4 regions of the Paenibacillus sp. PSB04 genome follow, and region 1 is predicted to be linked to each of the others. Evidence: riboswitches for the same ligand, from Rfam matches in the RefSeq annotation. Region 1 holds a riboswitch; each other region holds the start of a gene.
What was found. Region 1 has a riboswitch for thiamine pyrophosphate ahead of K2F33_RS08785 (ABC transporter substrate-binding protein). Riboswitches for the same ligand answer to the same signal wherever they lie in the genome.
Positions count from the first base shown of each region.

Region 2: linked by a shared signal. The riboswitch ahead of tenA (thiaminase II) and the one ahead of K2F33_RS08785 (ABC transporter substrate-binding protein) in region 1 are both predicted to bind thiamine pyrophosphate.
Region 3: linked by a shared signal. The riboswitch ahead of thiE (thiamine phosphate synthase) and the one ahead of K2F33_RS08785 (ABC transporter substrate-binding protein) in region 1 are both predicted to bind thiamine pyrophosphate.
Region 4: linked by a shared signal. The riboswitch ahead of K2F33_RS14685 (ECF transporter S component) and the one ahead of K2F33_RS08785 (ABC transporter substrate-binding protein) in region 1 are both predicted to bind thiamine pyrophosphate.

Region 1 is NZ_CP081301.1:1,855,377-1,859,564, forward strand. It holds gene K2F33_RS08775 (ABC transporter permease) at 1-396, opposite strand, end outside; gene K2F33_RS08780 (thiamine-binding protein) at 393-686, opposite strand; gene K2F33_RS08785 (ABC transporter substrate-binding protein) at 741-1,790, opposite strand; TPP riboswitch at 2,008-2,120, opposite strand; gene K2F33_RS08790 (VOC family protein) at 2,195-2,581, opposite strand; gene K2F33_RS08795 (CGNR zinc finger domain-containing protein) at 3,119-3,718, opposite strand; gene K2F33_RS08800 (MBL fold metallo-hydrolase) at 3,732-4,188, opposite strand, start outside.
Region 2 is NZ_CP081301.1:5,712,838-5,717,025, forward strand. It holds gene thiD (bifunctional hydroxymethylpyrimidine kinase/phosphomethylpyrimidine kinase) at 1-358, opposite strand, end outside; gene thiM (hydroxyethylthiazole kinase) at 355-1,203, opposite strand; gene tenA (thiaminase II) at 1,200-1,898, opposite strand; TPP riboswitch at 2,038-2,142, opposite strand; gene K2F33_RS26280 (YrdB family protein) at 2,277-2,603, opposite strand; gene K2F33_RS26285 (class I SAM-dependent methyltransferase) at 2,709-3,431, opposite strand; gene K2F33_RS26290 (hypothetical protein) at 3,581-3,907, shown strand; gene K2F33_RS26295 (response regulator transcription factor) at 4,086-4,188, opposite strand, start outside.
Region 3 is NZ_CP081301.1:7,298,500-7,302,687, reverse strand. It holds gene K2F33_RS33520 (DUF1266 domain-containing protein) at 1-28, shown strand, start outside; gene K2F33_RS33515 (riboflavin biosynthesis intermediates N-glycosidase) at 114-668, shown strand; gene yhbH (sporulation protein YhbH) at 965-2,122, opposite strand; TPP riboswitch at 2,361-2,470, shown strand; gene thiE (thiamine phosphate synthase) at 2,615-3,262, shown strand; gene thiS (sulfur carrier protein ThiS) at 3,246-3,443, shown strand; gene K2F33_RS33495 (thiazole synthase) at 3,452-4,188, shown strand, end outside.
Region 4 is NZ_CP081301.1:3,185,616-3,189,803, reverse strand. It holds gene K2F33_RS14695 (energy-coupling factor transporter transmembrane component T family protein) at 1-206, opposite strand, end outside; gene K2F33_RS14690 (ABC transporter ATP-binding protein) at 203-1,825, opposite strand; gene K2F33_RS14685 (ECF transporter S component) at 1,818-2,429, opposite strand; TPP riboswitch at 2,509-2,622, opposite strand; gene asd (archaetidylserine decarboxylase) at 2,903-3,697, shown strand; gene K2F33_RS14675 (SDR family oxidoreductase) at 3,716-4,188, opposite strand, start outside.

The DNA of each region.
Region 1 (4,188 bases):
GAAAAAGCAGACGAGCGTGATGACGATCAGCTTGGGCAGGAGGCCGAAGCCGAACCAGATCATCAGCAGGGGGGCGAGGGCGATGGTCGGGATATTTTGACTTAGAATGAGCAGCGGATACAGCGCCTGCTTCAAAAAAGGAATCAAATGCAGAATCAGTGCGATGACCAGCCCGATGGCGGTTCCGATGGCGAAGCCGAACACGGTCAGCTTCAGCGTGGCCCACACATGCTCCCACAAGCCGCCGGAAGCGGCCGCGGCTTCCCGGGCGATGTCGCTCGGCGCAGGCAAAATCCATTGTTCAATATGGAACAGGGAGGTCAGCAGCTGCCATACGAGCAAAAAGAAGATGACCGCCACGAGGGGCGGCCATACGTTTTTCCACCAGCTTCTCATGGACGGTACTTCTCCGTCAGCTTGTCCATGCTGATTCCGCCGGGATTATGGGCGATTTTGACCTGGGAGATGATACTCGGGCTGCCTGCAGCCACCAGAGCTTCGTGCATTTTGCGCACGACGTCCAGCAGCTCCTCCAGCTCGCCCTCCATCGTCGTTTCCAGCGGGTGCACCTCATGCTTCACGCCGGACTGCTGAATGACCTCAATGGCACGGTCGACGTAGGCGTAAGAGTCTTCGTTGCCCGGCGTCTTCGGGATCACCTGAATGCTTAACAGCGTATTGGCCATGCGAATCTACTTCCTCTCTTCATAGGTTACGGTATCTCTTAGGTTATGTGTGGCTTATTGTTCCGGCAAAAAATCGTTCGTGTACGCGCTCTTCACGTCCAGCGGCTTGTCCAGCAGCTTGTGATCGTACATCCAGTCGGAATAGCCCTTCCAGATTTGTTCCTTCTGCTCGCCCCAGCGGGCTGCGTCGTCTTGATATTTAGGACTTAACCATTTCTGGCTTTCGATCACCAGCTGCTTATTGAGGTCGGGCACGTCCTTCAGCAGCAGGTTGGCAGCTTCTTCCGGCTTGTCGATCGCGTACTGATAACCTTTGGCGGTCGCGCGCATAAACGCTTTAACCAGCTCGGGGTCATCCTTGATCTGCTTCTCGTTCGTTACGAGAACCGGCGTGTAGTAGTCCAGCTTCTCGGAATAATCTTTGACATACAGCATGTCCAGCGGCTCGCCGCGCAGCTTCGCCTCGATTCCGGTCCAGCCGTAGAAGATCCAGGCGAAGTCGATGTCCCGCTTCACGGCGGTAAAATAATCGGCGTCGCCCATGTTGACGATTTTCACCTTCTTCACATCCGCCTTGTCGATCTCCATGATGGAGCCCATGACAGCTTCTTCGACAGGGGAACCCCAGCCGCCGTAGGTTTTGCCTTCAAAATCCTTCGGCGTCTTGATCCCCCGGTCCACCGGTGCGGCAAAGCCCGACGTATTGTGCTGGATGACCGCGGCGATCGAGACGAGCGGCACGCCCTGCGTGCGGGCCTGGGTCACGCTCTCCTGATAGCTTACGCCGAAGGGCGCCTTGCCGGAAGCGACCATGGCGTCGGCGCCGGTGGAGCCCGGCTGCACGATCTCGACGTTCAAGCCTTCTTCTTTATAATAGCCCAAGTCTTTGGCAGCATAGAGCCCAGTATGGTTCGTGTTGGGCGTCCAGTCGAGGACGACTTTGACGTCCTTCAGCGGCTTCGCTGCGGTGTTGTCCTGGCCTGCCGTGGTGTCGGAAGCGGATGTTCCTTCTCCGCCGCCCGTATTGTTCTGGCTGCCGCCGCATCCGGCAAGCGCCAGTACGAGCATGCAGACCAGCAGCAGGCCGATGGATTTGTTCTTCATGGCTTTCTCTCTCCTTTGATGTCCGGCCGTTCTTATTCTCTCTGTGGAAGCATCGACCGGTGATCCCCTCTCCCCGTTATATTTAGAATCGTAAGCCGATCTGAGTGACTGAATCATCGAAGCATTCGCAAGGCGTAATCCCGTTTTTCACTAGTATGAATGAAAAAAGCGCCCCGTAAACGGGACGCTTCATATGCGCAAGATCAGCACGGCTTGTAAGCCGTGACAAACGGTTTCCTACGCTGGCATTACCCAGATCAGGTTAAAAGGGTCAGTATCTTGAAGGGATACAATCTCAGCCGGCCAATTCCAGCACCCCGGATTCTATAAGGTTTTCGGGTTGTTTTCCTCCCATATTATAGTCCATCCCCATGGGGGTGTCCAGACATCCGCCCGATTCCAGATTATCTCTGGAAAAATTCGATCCATTCTTTTTCCGGACCATAGATAAAGAAATATTGGTATCCGTTCGGCAGGGTCACGATTTCCTGATCGATCAGCTCCACGCCGTCGAGCGCCTGGATCCGCTCAAATTCCTTCTGAATATCGTCGACATGGATCGCAAAATGGTGCACCGTGCCCTCAGCCGGCAGGTCGTAGCTGTAGCCTTGAATGAGCTCGATTTCCGTCTCGTTACTGCCCCCGAAGCCGAGAAACGCCAGCTGGAACACGCCGTTGGTGTGTGTCAGCCTGCCTTTCAGCTCCAGGCCCACGATCTCGGTATAAAATCGGATGGTTGACTCCAAATCCCGTACGACGATGCCGACATGATCCAAACGTTTATTAGCCATATGTATAAGCTCCTTTTCATAGTACTTATAAGTAATGGGTTTGCCCTAAATTAAGGCCATTATAGCATTTAAATCCGAGGTGTAAGGCAACTTTATGTAAACATCATTGTTTATAAATGATAGGCTGTTTGGTGGCATCGTTAGGTATTGAAATAGTCAGGAACGGGGGGAGAGGGCCCTGAAAAAAATAATTGCGGCATGGCTTTTCATATGTATGTTGACAGCATGTACCGGGCCATCATCCAGTGGAGGGGACATAACGATACTCGATAAGCAGCTCATTGGCTCGACATACTGGATTGTCGCCGAGAACACCCATAGTAAAGAAGAAGGAGCATTTAAAATTAAAGTCGATAATGAAAACACTTGGAACTTGTTAGAGGTCGGAAGAACGTACCTATCGACATACTCCTACAAGTCGTTGGACAAAGGAGCCAAACTGGAAAGTGTCCGCCATATCAATGAAGGGCAGTCAGCAACGAATTAGAACCACTAAAAAAAGCCCAGGATGTCCATCAGACGATCCCCGGGCTTATTTTAGTTCCCGCGCTGCTTCTTCTTCGCATAAAATTCGGCCGCCTTATGGCGGTTGCCGCAAGTGTCCATGCTGCACCAGCGCCGCTTGCCGCTCTTAGAGGTGTCCACAAAATGCAGGATGCAGTCGTCATGCTCGCAGATCCGGATGCGGTCCGAAGATACGCTTGCCAGTGTCTCGAACAGGGAGCGGACGATGGGGTACAGCACGCCTTGGACGGCGGTTTGTCCGTAGGTGATGAGATGGGGGAGGCCTTGGGCATCCCGCTCAGCCCGGAGCGCCACGTCTAACCGCGAAGCTTCGGCCTCCATGGCGGCGAATGCGTCATCCGACAAGGTACCGCCATGGTCCAGGTCTTCTAGAACGAGCCGGCACACGCCGCGCAGACGGAGCAGTTCGGGCAGCAGGTCTTCCCGCGTCACAGCTGAAGCTGCCCCTGCGGTATTGTTCAAGCCGTGCAATTCATTATCGTGGAGCCATTCGTCTAAATAACCTGGCTCCTCCAGCATATCCGTGACCCGGTGCTCCCGCATGCGCACCGTATTGGCGAGATTGATCCACAGGGCGCCCCCCAGCACGTTGCGGGAAGGGGATTTATCCATGATGCGTCATCCTTTATAGAGTAATCGTTTCCTTTGTGTTCAGGAATGCTATGTCCATTGTATCACCAACTGCAGCCCGCAGGCGATTTTGCCAATCGGGAGTCTGCAGGTATACAGGCGGATGGTGGATGGCGGTATGGTGGATCGGCACCAGCCGTTTGGCCCCGAGAACGCGTGCGGCCGCGGCCGCTTGTTCTGGAAGCAGCGTAATCGGCATGCCGCTGGGCGGCTGACGATCAGGACGTTCCAGAACGGCACCGTTCACCGGCAGGCATACCGCATCGAATGGGCCGTGAGCCGCGGCAATCTTCCACCAGTAACCGTGCCACAGCGTATCTCCGCAGTGGAGCAGGCGGTGCTCGCCGTCGCTCAGCGCCCAGGCGATCTGCACGTCTCCGACCCCGTCGACGGAGTACGTGGCGGCTGCGCTCAGCGCACCGATTTGGAAGGCATCGCCGACGGAAGCACCG
Region 2 (4,188 bases), 3.5 Mb from region 1:
CCTGCTGCAGCAGCCGCGCGCCGCCTTTGGCGACCATAACCGGGTCGACGACCACATTCCTCCAGCCAAAAGCGGCTATACGTCCTGCGACGGCCTCAATAATATCCGCGCTGAACAGCATACCGGTTTTGACCGCATCCACGCCGAGGTCGGTGCCCACGGCATCCATTTGTTCAGCTGCCGCAGCCGCAGGAAGCGGATAAACGCCTTGTACCCCGAGTGTGTTTTGAACGGTAATGGCTGTAATGGCCGACATACCGAATACGCCGAGCTCCTGGAACGTTTTGATATCCGCCTGGATGCCTGCCCCGCCGCCGCTGTCAGAACCGGCTACCGTCAATGCTTTCGAGATGCTCATTGCACAAATCCCCTTCCTGCCGACTCCAGAAGAGCGGTAATGGTTCCTTCCTCCAGCGGATGCCGGTCCATTACAGACAACGCGTCGAGGAAAGCGATTTGGAAGCTTCCCGGCCCCTCAAAGCCTGCCCGCTCAAATGCCCGAACGGCCGCTTCACCGTAGTACGCCAAGGCGGCCGCGCCGGCGGACAGCAGATCGGATTCGACTGCTCCAAAGGCGGCGATCACCGATGTCAGCAAGCAGCCGGTTCCGGTGACTTGGGTCAGCATCGGATGTCCGCCCCGGATCAAGTATCCTCTCGTTCCGTCGGTGATCACATCTTCTTGCCCGGTAATGGCGACGAGCGTCCCCAGACGGTGTGCCGCCCGTGCCGCCAAGTCGGCGGGAGCGGATTCCCCGGCCTCCCCTGCGTCGACGCCTTTTATCGGGCCGGATTCACCAATGAGATGGGCAACCTCCGCTGCGTTGCCCCGAACCAGTGATACGCGGACCTCGCGCAAAATCCGCAGCGCAGCCTCCGTGCGAAATGCGGTCGCTCCCGCGCCGACGGGATCCAGGAACACCGGAACGCCATGATCATTAGCCGATCGGCCGGCGATGATCGCCGCTTCCACCAATTCGCTGCTCAGGGTTCCGAGATTCAGGACGACGGCTTGGGCGACCCGAGCCATATCGGCCACCTCCTCTTTGGCATAGGCCATAACCGGGGAGGCGCCAAGGGCAAGCAGGCCGTTGGCCGTAAAGTTGGTCACGACCACATTCGTTATGTTGTGAATGAGCGGACGCTGCTCTTTTATCCGTAAAGGAAGCTGGATGAGTCCGGACGGAAACATATCGGCGGTCATCGTCCCACCCCTTCCGCTGCAGCCAGGGAAACCGGCCAATCCTCAAGCGTAAACGCCATATCCCAGAACATGTACTCCAGCTGACAGCTGGTCAGAAAATGCTCCATCAGCCGTTTTTTTCTTGCGGGAGGAAGGCCCTCCGCCCATTCGTCGATCAGCTGCCGCAGCTGTACCGTCACGCCGCTTTCCCGGTCACCGTAAAAGTGCATCCATTCATAAAACGGATGGGATTTCTCCGGCTGGACTTCCTCCAGCAGACGTTGGCCGATTTCCGTATAGGTCCACGGGCAAGGTAACAGCGCAGCTACAATATCTTCTAGTCCCCCCTCGTGGGCGACGTTCAGCATATGCCGGATGTAATGATTGGCCGATGGGGCCAGCGGATAGCCTTGCAGTTCCTCATATGCAACACCGGCGACATCACAAAAGTTTTGGTGGGGATGCGTTTCGCTGTTCAAAATAAACGAAATCTGTTCGTTGAAAAGCGCGGTCGTCTGCCGACAATCGCATCGGGATATGGCAATGCCGTAGATCCGGATGTAGGCATTTAGATATTCAAAATCCTGCTTCACATAGTGAATCAGCTGCTCCTTGGACAAGGTACCTTCCGCAATCCCCCGTACAAACGGATGCTGGAAGATCGCTTGGTAAATGGGATCTGCCGCGTGTCTCAATTCTTCGGTAAACCGGGTCATAATAATGCACCTCCGTAAATTTTGACGAAAATCGCATGTCGGGGCGCGGGGGAGCCAACACAAAAAAGCCGCCCCGAAATGGAGCGGCCGCTATTTGCAGTGTCATCCTGAATGGATCACATCAAGAAAGTTGCGTATGTAAAGGCCTGCTCCACTTCCCTCCGCCGGTATTAACCGGATCAGGTTCAAAGGGTCCAAGCGATTACTTGTCTCAGCTGCCTCCGCAGCTCCCCTAGTGGATTTTCGTATGATATTTTACAAGTTCATGAATAACTGTAGCTCCGTTTGCCGGTGTTGTCAAACAAAAAAAGCTGCTGGCGGGATACCGGGAAAAAGCTTGTCAATCGTTTATGCGGATCTTCTTTCACCTTCAAGTGTTTATCTTTTCAACGCGTAAGAAAGGATCATCTCGACGATGACGACAGCGGCATAAATGACAGCGGCCTTTCGATAACCCGATCCGTACAGCGCAGCCGCGGCCAGACCGAATACAATCAGCTGCAGCACAGCCCGGACGGGAAGCGTCACCGGAAAGGTCGCTTTCGGTGCGACATACATGCCCCAAAAAACAGCAACGACAATCGGCGAACCTATTCCTGCCACGATACGGATCCACAAGGCGGTATCCAGCTTAAATCCCCACAGGCAAAAGGCTGCCAGTGCACACAGCTCCATTAGAAAAAAGATAAGGTCGATCACAATCATTGCCAAACCCTCCGTTTTGGGCCGGTCAGGGCCTTTGGAATGAAGCCATTCTCAGAGTAAAATTATGCCGATTGTTTCTTGCCTACCGCAGCGACTCTTCCTCTCTCACTCCGGCTTGTGGGCTTTCACAATTAAAAAATGCGGGTGATGCAGAATCCGCTGGTAGAAGTCGGCCGACTCCGGCAGCCGCTCCAGAAACTCGGGAACCGGCCTTGGTTCGACAAGCCGGTCCAGTACAAACCAGCTTGACGTCGTATTGACGATTTCCTGCAGGGGTCTGCGGAAGAACGTCACTTCAACGCTGCCTGCCTCCTTCTTCGTCCACCGGTCTACAAGCAGCTCCCGTACAAAATAATCCGGTCTCTTAAAAACAGTAAAGTCCATAAACGGATGATGCACCGAAAACAATAACGTTCCTCCGGGCTTCAAAACCCGCTGAAACTCACGGAACAGGGGATCCCAGTCTTCGATGTAATGCAGCGTTAGCGAACTAAGAATCAAGTCGAACTTATTCGCACTGTACGGCAGCGGTTCGCTTAGATCGTGAACCCGAATCTCCGCTTGACTGCCGACTCTCCGTTTGGCCGCCTCCACCATATCAGGGCTGAGATCGATCGCCGATACCGATGCCCCGCGGGAAACGAACTGCTCGGCATACCATCCTGCGGCGCAGCCTGCATCAAGGACATGAAGTCCGGACATATCCGTTGGCAGCAGTTCCAGCATGGCCGGACGCTCGTAGTATGCGTTGGCGCCGCTGTCCGAATCGGTATGCAGTTCATAGTCCTTGGCGAGCTTGGTATAAGCCTCGAGCACCCTCTCTTTCATGCAACCACCTCCGTAGACTCGCTCTTCTCCACCATATTATACCAACCAACAGAATAGTTGGATATAAATAAACCAGCTTTATGTATGCTGTATAGAACTTAGTTACGGCAGGATGCGTTATAAATGACAAGAACAAGTTGAAGGCGGGGATGTCTTTGTTAAAAAGCGTTTCTATTTGGCTCACGTTATGTATGATCCTCACCTGCATACTGGATGCCTCCGGACAGGGCTTGGCCAACATCATACTGATCCGGCTGAATCCCTTGCTTGAAGCCTTGCTGCATGACCCGGTGTATTCGGGCTGGCTGTCCGATAAACACGCTTTCGTAACGAACAGTTACTTTATCCCCTTACGGTTCCCGGCATATCTTCTCTCCATCGTCATGGCAGCCATCATCGGTGCGGCGGTTGATCTCCTCATTTACGGGATGAAGCGTGGAATGGCTCGCCGTGGCCATCCGAGGTCGACATCATGATCCCTAAATTCTGGTTGGATGCTTAGCATCACTAATCCTCATTGCTTGTCCAGTAACGGTAAAAGGCTGCCTCGCGGCAGCCTTTTAAAGCTTGATTTATTTGCTTTCAGCGGATTTCACGCCTCTGAAGGGCAATGGCCTTCTACTACAAGATGCCCATCGTCCCGGCATTTTTTGTTCACCTCCGCCCTAACGCCTCCTGCTGTGAGCGGTATTCGAGCGGCGCAACGCCCTCCATTTCCTTAAAGACCTTGGTAAAATGCTTCACGTTCTCGAACCCG
Region 3 (4,188 bases), 1.9 Mb from region 1:
CAAGGGGTCGGCCAGCCTGGATGCCTGAGGCGGTGATCAACGGGCATGCAGGTCACAGGGCCTTTAGATTGTAGGGCTTAAGTACGCAGGATGCTCTTATAGGGGGAAATTGGATGTATACCTTGGAAGAACTCCGGAAGGCATTCCGGAAAGGAACCAAGCTGAAATATGTTTTTTTCTGGGGGCACCAGCCCGCGGCGGATGGATCTATTACGAAGAGCTGCTTCAGCCAGTGGTGGGAAGCGAAGTTTACCGTGGACGGCGTGGAATATGCAAGTGCCGAACATTATATGATGGCCGAGAAAGCCAGACTGTTCGGTGACGAAGAGATCAGGGAACAGATTCTCGCAGCCAAGCACCCGAAGCAGGCCAAAGATCTGGGGCGGAAGGTGAGAGGATTCGATCCGGCCGTATGGGACCGGGAAGGGTATTCCATTGTGGTCCGGGGAAACGAAGCGAAGTTTTCCCAAAACGACGATTTGAAGCAATTTCTGCTGGGCACCGGGCAGCGGGTGCTGGTAGAGGCAAGTCCCGTGGATTCGATCTGGGGCGTGGGGTTGGCCGCGGACGACGAGGCGGTCCTGAACCCGCTGCTGTGGAAAGGGAAGAACCTGCTTGGTTTTGCCTTGATGGAGGTTCGGGACCGTCTGCAGGCGGAAGAAGCCTAGCGGAAGTCCGAAACATGCACGTCGTGCGTGCGGTGCCTAGCGGGAGTGAAGAACTTGGCAGCAGTAAGCAGCACGCTGGCAATGAGGAGCACGCTGGCAATGTGGGACATGCCGTCAGTGAGGAGCCTGGCAGGAGTCAGGATCAGTCAACTGTGGGAAAAGGCTGCAAATCGAGGGTCATGCTATATAGAGGTCACCCGGCCATGCAAAAAGGTCGTTGTCGGTTACTCAGCGTAACGGGACAACGACCTTTTTTATATGCCATAATTTTGCGTTCCAGGAGACGGTCCTTCGGCTTAAGTCAGTGCGCCTTCCTGCTTTTTAAAGAACGTACGCAGCGCCTGATAGACTTCGCCCTTTTCTTTGATGACGTAATACATGAACTGATCGAGCTTGATATTCCGGTACGCGGACATCAGCGTGCTGCTCCGGTTGTACTGGTTGACTTCCCCGTAGCCGAACATGTTGCTGACTTTGAGCAGCTCGCCGATCAGCCGCACGCAGCGTTCGTTATCGGAAGTCAAGTTGTCGCCGTCCGAGAAATGGAACGGATAAATATTGTACTTGGCGGGCGGGTAGCGCCGGTCGATGATTTCCAGCGCTTTCTGGTAGGCGGACGAGCAGATCGTGCCCCCGCTTTCGCCCCGGGTAAAGAAATCCTCTTCGGTGACTTCTTTGGCCTCCGTATGGTGGGCCACAAAGACGATGTCGACCTTTTCGTATTGACGGCGCAGGAAGCGGGTCATCCAGAAGAAGAAGCTGCGTGCACAGTATTTCTCAAACGTGCCCATCGACCCGGACGTATCCATCATCGCAATGATGACCGCGCTGGAATGGGGAACGACGACGTCCTCCCACGTTTTGTAACGCAGATCGTCGGGGCTGATATGATGAATTCCCGGCTTGCCGCTGGTGGCGTTGCGCCGCAGATTTTCTAGGATCGTCCGCTTCTTGTCGATGTTAGACTGCATGCCTTTTTTGCGGATGTCGTTGAACGTGATCGATTCGGTTTCGACTTCCTGCTGCTCTTTCGGCTTCATATTCGGCAGCTCCAGCTGATCGAACAGCATGTTCTCCAAGTCTTCGAGGCTGATCTCGGCTTCCATAATGTCCTGGCCTGGCTGGTCGCCGGCTTTTTCGCCTTGACCCGGCTTTTGCACCGGATCCCTGCCCAGCACGTCTCCCACCTGGCTGTCGCCGTCTCCCTGGCCGACATGCTTTTGCTTCTGGTAGTTATAAATGAAACGGTATTCATCGAGGCTCCGGATGGGTACCTTGATGATTTGCTTACCGTCCGACATCACGATGTTTTCTTCTGTGATCAGGTCGGGCAGGTTCTGCTTGATGATTTCCTTAACCTTCTCCTGATGGCGGACCTGATCCTGGTACCCTTTCCGGTGCAGTGACCAGTCCTCCTTGGACACCACAAACAGCGAATGATCGTCTGATGGCATGTTCAGGCACCTCCCATGTTCCCATACTCAGCACAAACTTTGGCTTGTTAAACATTTATATTCACGGGCGGGGACGATATGTGATGACGCAAGAGATAAAATAAGAAGTTTGCCGCACCCAAATATATGAAATTTTGCGAGAATCGCTGCTATGGATGAGATAGGCGTTCCGATGCCGATGATCTCACTCTGGCTATTGCCAAAAGTCAGCAGTTTGGGCTATAGTGGTTGTGAAATTAAATAGGAATGCGGGTGCTGGATGAAGTCCGGCTGAGATGGCAGCCTTATGCTGCGGACCGTTAATCTGATCCAGGTAATGCTGGCGTAGAGAATATCATTCGAATTGCGGTGCCATTCGTGTATTTCTCGAATGGTTTTTTTGTGTTAACCGGGTAAGAGGGCGCTTTCGCAAGGGCGAGGGCTTACCCTTCGCGATGATAGAAGCCGGCATGAAATGGAGGGAAAGGCAAAGGGAAGAGAGGAGAAGCAGTCATGGTCGATTTTCGTCTGTATGCGATTACCGGGGAGACGTTCCATCCGGGACGCCGGCTGGTGGACGTGATGGAGCAAGCCATTCGGGGAGGCGCGGACATCGTTCAATTCCGCGACAAAACAAGCGGCAGGGAAGAACTGCTGCGCAAGGCGGCGGAGCTGCGGGAGCTGACCCGCCGCTACGGCGTTCCTTTTATCGTGAACGATCACGTTGATATCGCGATGGAGGTGGATGCGGACGGGATTCACCTCGGTCAAGGCGATATGCCGATCGCGGAAGCCAGAAAGCTTGTCGGCAACAAGATCATCGGCATATCCACCCATGCGATTTCGGAAGCGCAGCTCGCCGAAGCGGAAGGGGCGGATTATATCGGCGTCGGGCCAATCTATGCGACGGCTACGAAAGCCGATGTGGTTGATCCGGTCGGTCTTTCGTACGTTCGGGAAGTCGCCGGGATCATCAAGATCCCGTTTGTGGCGATTGGCGGCATCAAGCTGGGCAACGTGGACGAAGTGATCCGGGCCGGTGCGAGCCGCGTCTGCGCGGTGAGCGAAATCGTCGGCAGCCCTGACCCGGAAGCGGTATGCCGGGCGTTCATTCACAAGCTTGAAGGTAGAGGAGGAGCGGCGGATGGAACTGGTCATTAACGGAATAAAGCGGGAGCTGGCGGCCGAGACGGTAGCCGATGTCCTCCGCCTGCTGGGGCTGTCCGGCAGGCCGGTCATGGTGGAAGCGGACGGACAGGTGCTGAAGATCGAGCAGTGGGAGACGACTCCGGTTGTACCTGGAATGAAGCTGGAGCTGGTCCATTTCGTAGCGGGAGGTTGAAGGGAAAAATGAGCAGAGATAATTGGCAGGTTGGCGGACAGGAACTGTCGTCGAGGTTGTTTTTGGGGACCGGGCTGTTCCCCGATCCTTATGTGCAGATGGAGGCGATCAAAGCTTCGGGAACCGAGGTGCTGACGTTCGCTATCCGCCGGATCCATCTCGATTCGGTGGAGGATGATTCGATTCTGCAGCATGTGGAGCCTCAGAAATACATCTACCTTCCCAACACGTCCGGGGCGACAACGGCCGAAGAGGCGGTCCGGATAGCCCGGCTGGCGCGGGCTTCGGGACTCAGCGACTGGATCAAGGTGGAGATTAGCGCCAATAAGCGCACGCTCCTGCCCGATCCGATTGAAACGTTAAATGCGACGGAAATATTGGTCAAGGAAGGCTTTACGGTACTGCCGTATATCTCCGACGATCCGGTGATCTGCAAAAAGCTGGAGGAGGCAGGGGCAGCCGCGGTGATGCCTGGCGCAGCGCCCATCGGGACCGGCCTCGGCATTCTGAATCCGTACCATCTCGGATTGATCGTGGAGGAGCTGTCGGTCCCTGTCATCGTAGATGCGGGGCTGGGGACAGCCAGCGACGTGGCGCTCGCGATGGAGCTGGGAGTCTCCGGCATTCTGATGAATACCCCGGTGGCCAAAGCCAAAGACCCCGTGATGATGGCCCGGTCGATGAGGCTGGCGATTGAGGCGGGGCGTTTGGCCTACTTGTCCGGGCGGATTCCGAAGAAGAAATA
Region 4 (4,188 bases), 1.3 Mb from region 1:
GAGAGAACGAGCAGCCCCACCTTCCATGCCGGATAACCGCTGAGCAGAAACAGGAGGGCGATGTAGACCGCTGCCTGATAGACGGCAAAATCAATGCTTCGCGTCTGAATCGTAACGATAAACAACATGATCAGCAAGGCGAGCTTCAGCGAGGGATTCGCCCGGTGCAGCCAGGTATGACGGCTCGGAGTCAAAAACCGGTTCATCCGCTCACCTCCTCCTGCGCATCCGAAGCTGCGCCTTCTCCCGCAAGCCTCCGCCTCCCGGACTTTATCGCTATCAGGCTTCCGCCTTGGATTTCCCATACCTGGGTAGCGGCCAGCTCAGCGATTTCTCGCTCATGCGTCACCATAACGATCGCCGTGCCGCTGCGGCGAAGCGCTTCGCAGTATTCCAGGATGGCAAAGGCGTTGCGGGCATCCTGCCCGAATGTCGGTTCATCCAGCAGCAACACCGCCTGACGGCGCACCGCCGCGGTGGCAACGCTCAGCCTGCGTTTCTGTCCGGTCGAGAGCTGATACGGATGCCGGTTCTCCAAGCCGTGCAAATGAAACGTCTTCAGGCAGTCTTCGGCTTTACGCTCCACCTCAGCCCGCGACATGCCGCCCTGCATGTGAAGGGAAAAGGCCGTCTCCTCCAGTACCGTCTGGGCAACAAACTGAAACTCCGGGTTCTGAAACACGAACCCGATCCGGTCCGAAGGGCAGGTCCGCTTCCTGCCCCTTCCCTGCAGCAGCCTGCCTTCCAGCACGTAGCTGCCGGCGGTCGGAAGAAGCTGCATCAGGCTCAGCAGCAAGGAGCTTTTACCCGCCCCGTTAGGACCGACAACGGCGACAAAATCGCCGGCATATACCTCCGCCTCTTCCACCATAATCGCCGGCGCATCTCCGCGGAGACCGACAAACCCCCGCAAGGAGAGGACCGGCGCCGCCAAGTCCGCACCTTGCTGCGGGGATTGCACCAGGCCGCTGTTCCATGTATCCCGGTGACGGATATAATCCTCCCAAACGCCGGGATACCAAATGCCATTTTCCTGAAGGGTCCGGCGGTACGCCGTGAAGATTTCGGCCGGCTTGCCGTCGGCCAGAATGCTTCCGTCCGGCGCGAACAGAACGATCCGGTCGACCCAGTTCACGATTTCTTCGATCCGGTGCTCGACGATCAGCACGGTCCGTCCGGCCGATACACCGCGAACCGCCTCCCAAATTTGCTGTCTCCCCTCGGGGTCCAGCAGCGCCGAGGGCTCATCCAGCAGGAGCACTTCCGGTTCCAGCAGAAGGACCGAAGCGAGCGCGAGCCGCTGCTTCATCCCCAGGGACAGCCGTTCAATCGGAGTGTGCAGCTCTTCGAGGTCCAGGCCGACCCGTCCGAGCGCCTCCCGCATCCGCGGCACCATATCCTCCCTGGCTACTTGGCGGTTCTCCAGCACAAACGCCAGCTCCTCATCGACATACGGCATGCAGAACTGGGTATCCGGGTCCTGAAATACATACCCGCACGAGCGGGGCTTCCGAATGTCCGCATATTTGAGCGGAACGTCAATGACTGCCGGAATCAACCCGCCGAGCACCTGCAGCAGCGTCGATTTCCCGCATCCGCTTGGGCCGAGCAGAAGCACCTTTTCCCCGGCCGGCACGGACAGGGAAACATCCTTGAACACGAACGCCTTCTCACCCGGAAACTTCAGGCGCAGGTCCGTTACCGAAACGGCAATTTGCCCGCTCCCTTGATCCGTCCCTTGATCCGTCCTTTGATCCGCTCCTTGACCCGTCTCATGCACTGCCGAATGCTGCATCGTCGCGATACCCCGGTTAGTCTCAGTCATGATCGAGCGCTTCATAATCCTTGGCTGTCACCGGCCGGAGCAGCTGGGTTACTCCGGTTGCTTCCAAAGCTTTGGTCAGGGCATACGCCAGGTACCCTGCGAGTACCGCCGAGCTGATTAACCGCATCACGTACTTCAACACGATCATCCATGTCGAATAGTCCGTGACGTAGCCGTAGTACACATCCACCAGGAATGATCCCAATCCCGAAGCCATGCCGGCCAGCGCCGCTACCCCCATGGAGAATTTGCGGTAACGGAACAGGGCGAAGATCAGCTCCGCGGCTAGACCTTGCGCCACGCCGTAAATCGCCAGCTGAAGGCCCCATTCACTGCCGAACAGAATTTCTACGTGAGCCGCGGCAACCTCGGCCAGGAGGGCTACGCCCGGTTTGCGGATCAGCAGCGCGGCAAGCGTCGAAGCGAGGAACCACATGCCGTACATCAGCTCATCCGCTTGGAAAAACAGCGGCTTGAACAAGTCGTTCACCGAACCCCAAAAATGGTACACCACCCCGATCACGAGGGAGAGCAGAATTGTCACGAGCAGGTCGCTGAGCTTCAGCCCCTTCGGCCGATCCATCTGCATCGTACTGCTGTTCATTTGACAACATCCTTTCTTTTTCCAAAATTGGGCAATAAAAAAACCCCCTGGATAAGCGAGGGAGATCGTCAAATAAGCCCATAAAAGGACTTGAATTCTCTACGCTGGCATTATCCAGATCAGATTCCCGGTCAGCAGCGGTTCATTAGCTGCACTCTCAGCCCGATTCGCTCGAGCTCCCGTATTCCCATATGTACACAGATGAACGCAAGGCGCGGCATCGCCGCCTCCTGGTCCCGGAGCCATCGCCGTCCAAAGCGATAGATGCTTGGGTTCGATTCCGTGTAACAGGCACCTCGCCGCGATGAGTCGACGTCGGGCCCGTATTGATTCCAAAATACATGATCCTCGAAGGATTGGCAATACCATTTTTCTCCGGAGCGGTTTTCAGGATTTGTTGCATATTGATTTGGTAGCCGTTCTATGTCAATATATTCAGAGTGCTACAGGCACGTATGGAAGGGAGATTAGGCATGACAAAGAAATTACTGCGGCTCATGACAGAGCTCTCCTCGCGAAAGTGGCTCTCTTCCATGATGGGACGCTTCTCGCACAGCCGACTCAGCAGAGGGATCATCCCTACGTTTATCAAAAGCTATCAGATCCCGGCGCATGAAGCGGAGAAAGAAATCTATGAATACCGCACGCTCAACGAATTTTTTTCGCGGCGGCTGAAGCCCGGCATGCGTCCAATTCACGAAGGCGAGCACGTACTCACGAGCCCCGTCGACGCCAAGATCACCGCAATGGGTGAAATCACCTCAGGCACGATTCTGAACGTGAAAGGGCAGGATTATTCGGTGGCGGAGCTGCTTAATTTCTCTCCCCACCTGGAGTTATATAAACATGGCTATGTCTTTGTGCTGTACCTCAGCCCTACCGACTATCACCGGATCCACTCTCCAATCACAGGCGTGAAAGTGGAGAGCGAGCATATCAAGGGCCGGTGCTACCCGGTCAATGATTTTGGCATGACCCAGATGAAATCCGTGCTGTGCCGCAATGAGAGGCTGATAACGTATATCAAGGGAGCCCTGGGAGAAGTCGCGGTCGTCAAAGTCGGCGCCATGAATGTCAGCAGCATCCGCTACGACGACGAAACCGCCAATTCCTGGCGTAACGGCGATCCGCTCGCCTATTTTGAGTTCGGTTCGACCGTCGTGCTGCTGATCCAGGACGGCGCATTCACCCCGCGGACAGACCTCCGGACCGGAGATCATGTCCGCATGGGCCAGCTGCTCGGTCAGCTGCACCCGCATAAAGGCTGAACCGGAAGCGAATCCGGCTCAGCCTTTTTTGCTTAGGAGCGCGAGCATAATCCGCTGAAACCACCGGCCCGGAAGCAGCTGCTTGGCCTTTATCGTCCAGCGTGTGCCGGCAGGCAGCGCATAGCGGAATGCCGGCTTGTTCATACGTGCGATTCTCGCGATCAGCCGGGCCACATCGGCCGGATCGCCGCGCTGGTCGGCGTTGTCACGGGAAAAGGCCATCACCTGGCTCAGCATCCGCTCGTAGGGTGACCGCTCGGCGGCGCTCATCTGCGCAAATCCTTTGTCCCAAATGGCCGTTCCGTACGAACCTGGCTCCACCACAACGACATCGACGCCGAATGGCCGCATTTCTAGGGCAAGGCATTCGCTAAATCCCTCCACAGCAAACTTCGACGAGACATAGGGGCCAAAACCGGGAAATCCGACAGCCCCGCTGACGCTGCTGATCTGAATGATTTTTCCCTGATGGGCCTCCCTCATCGCGGGAA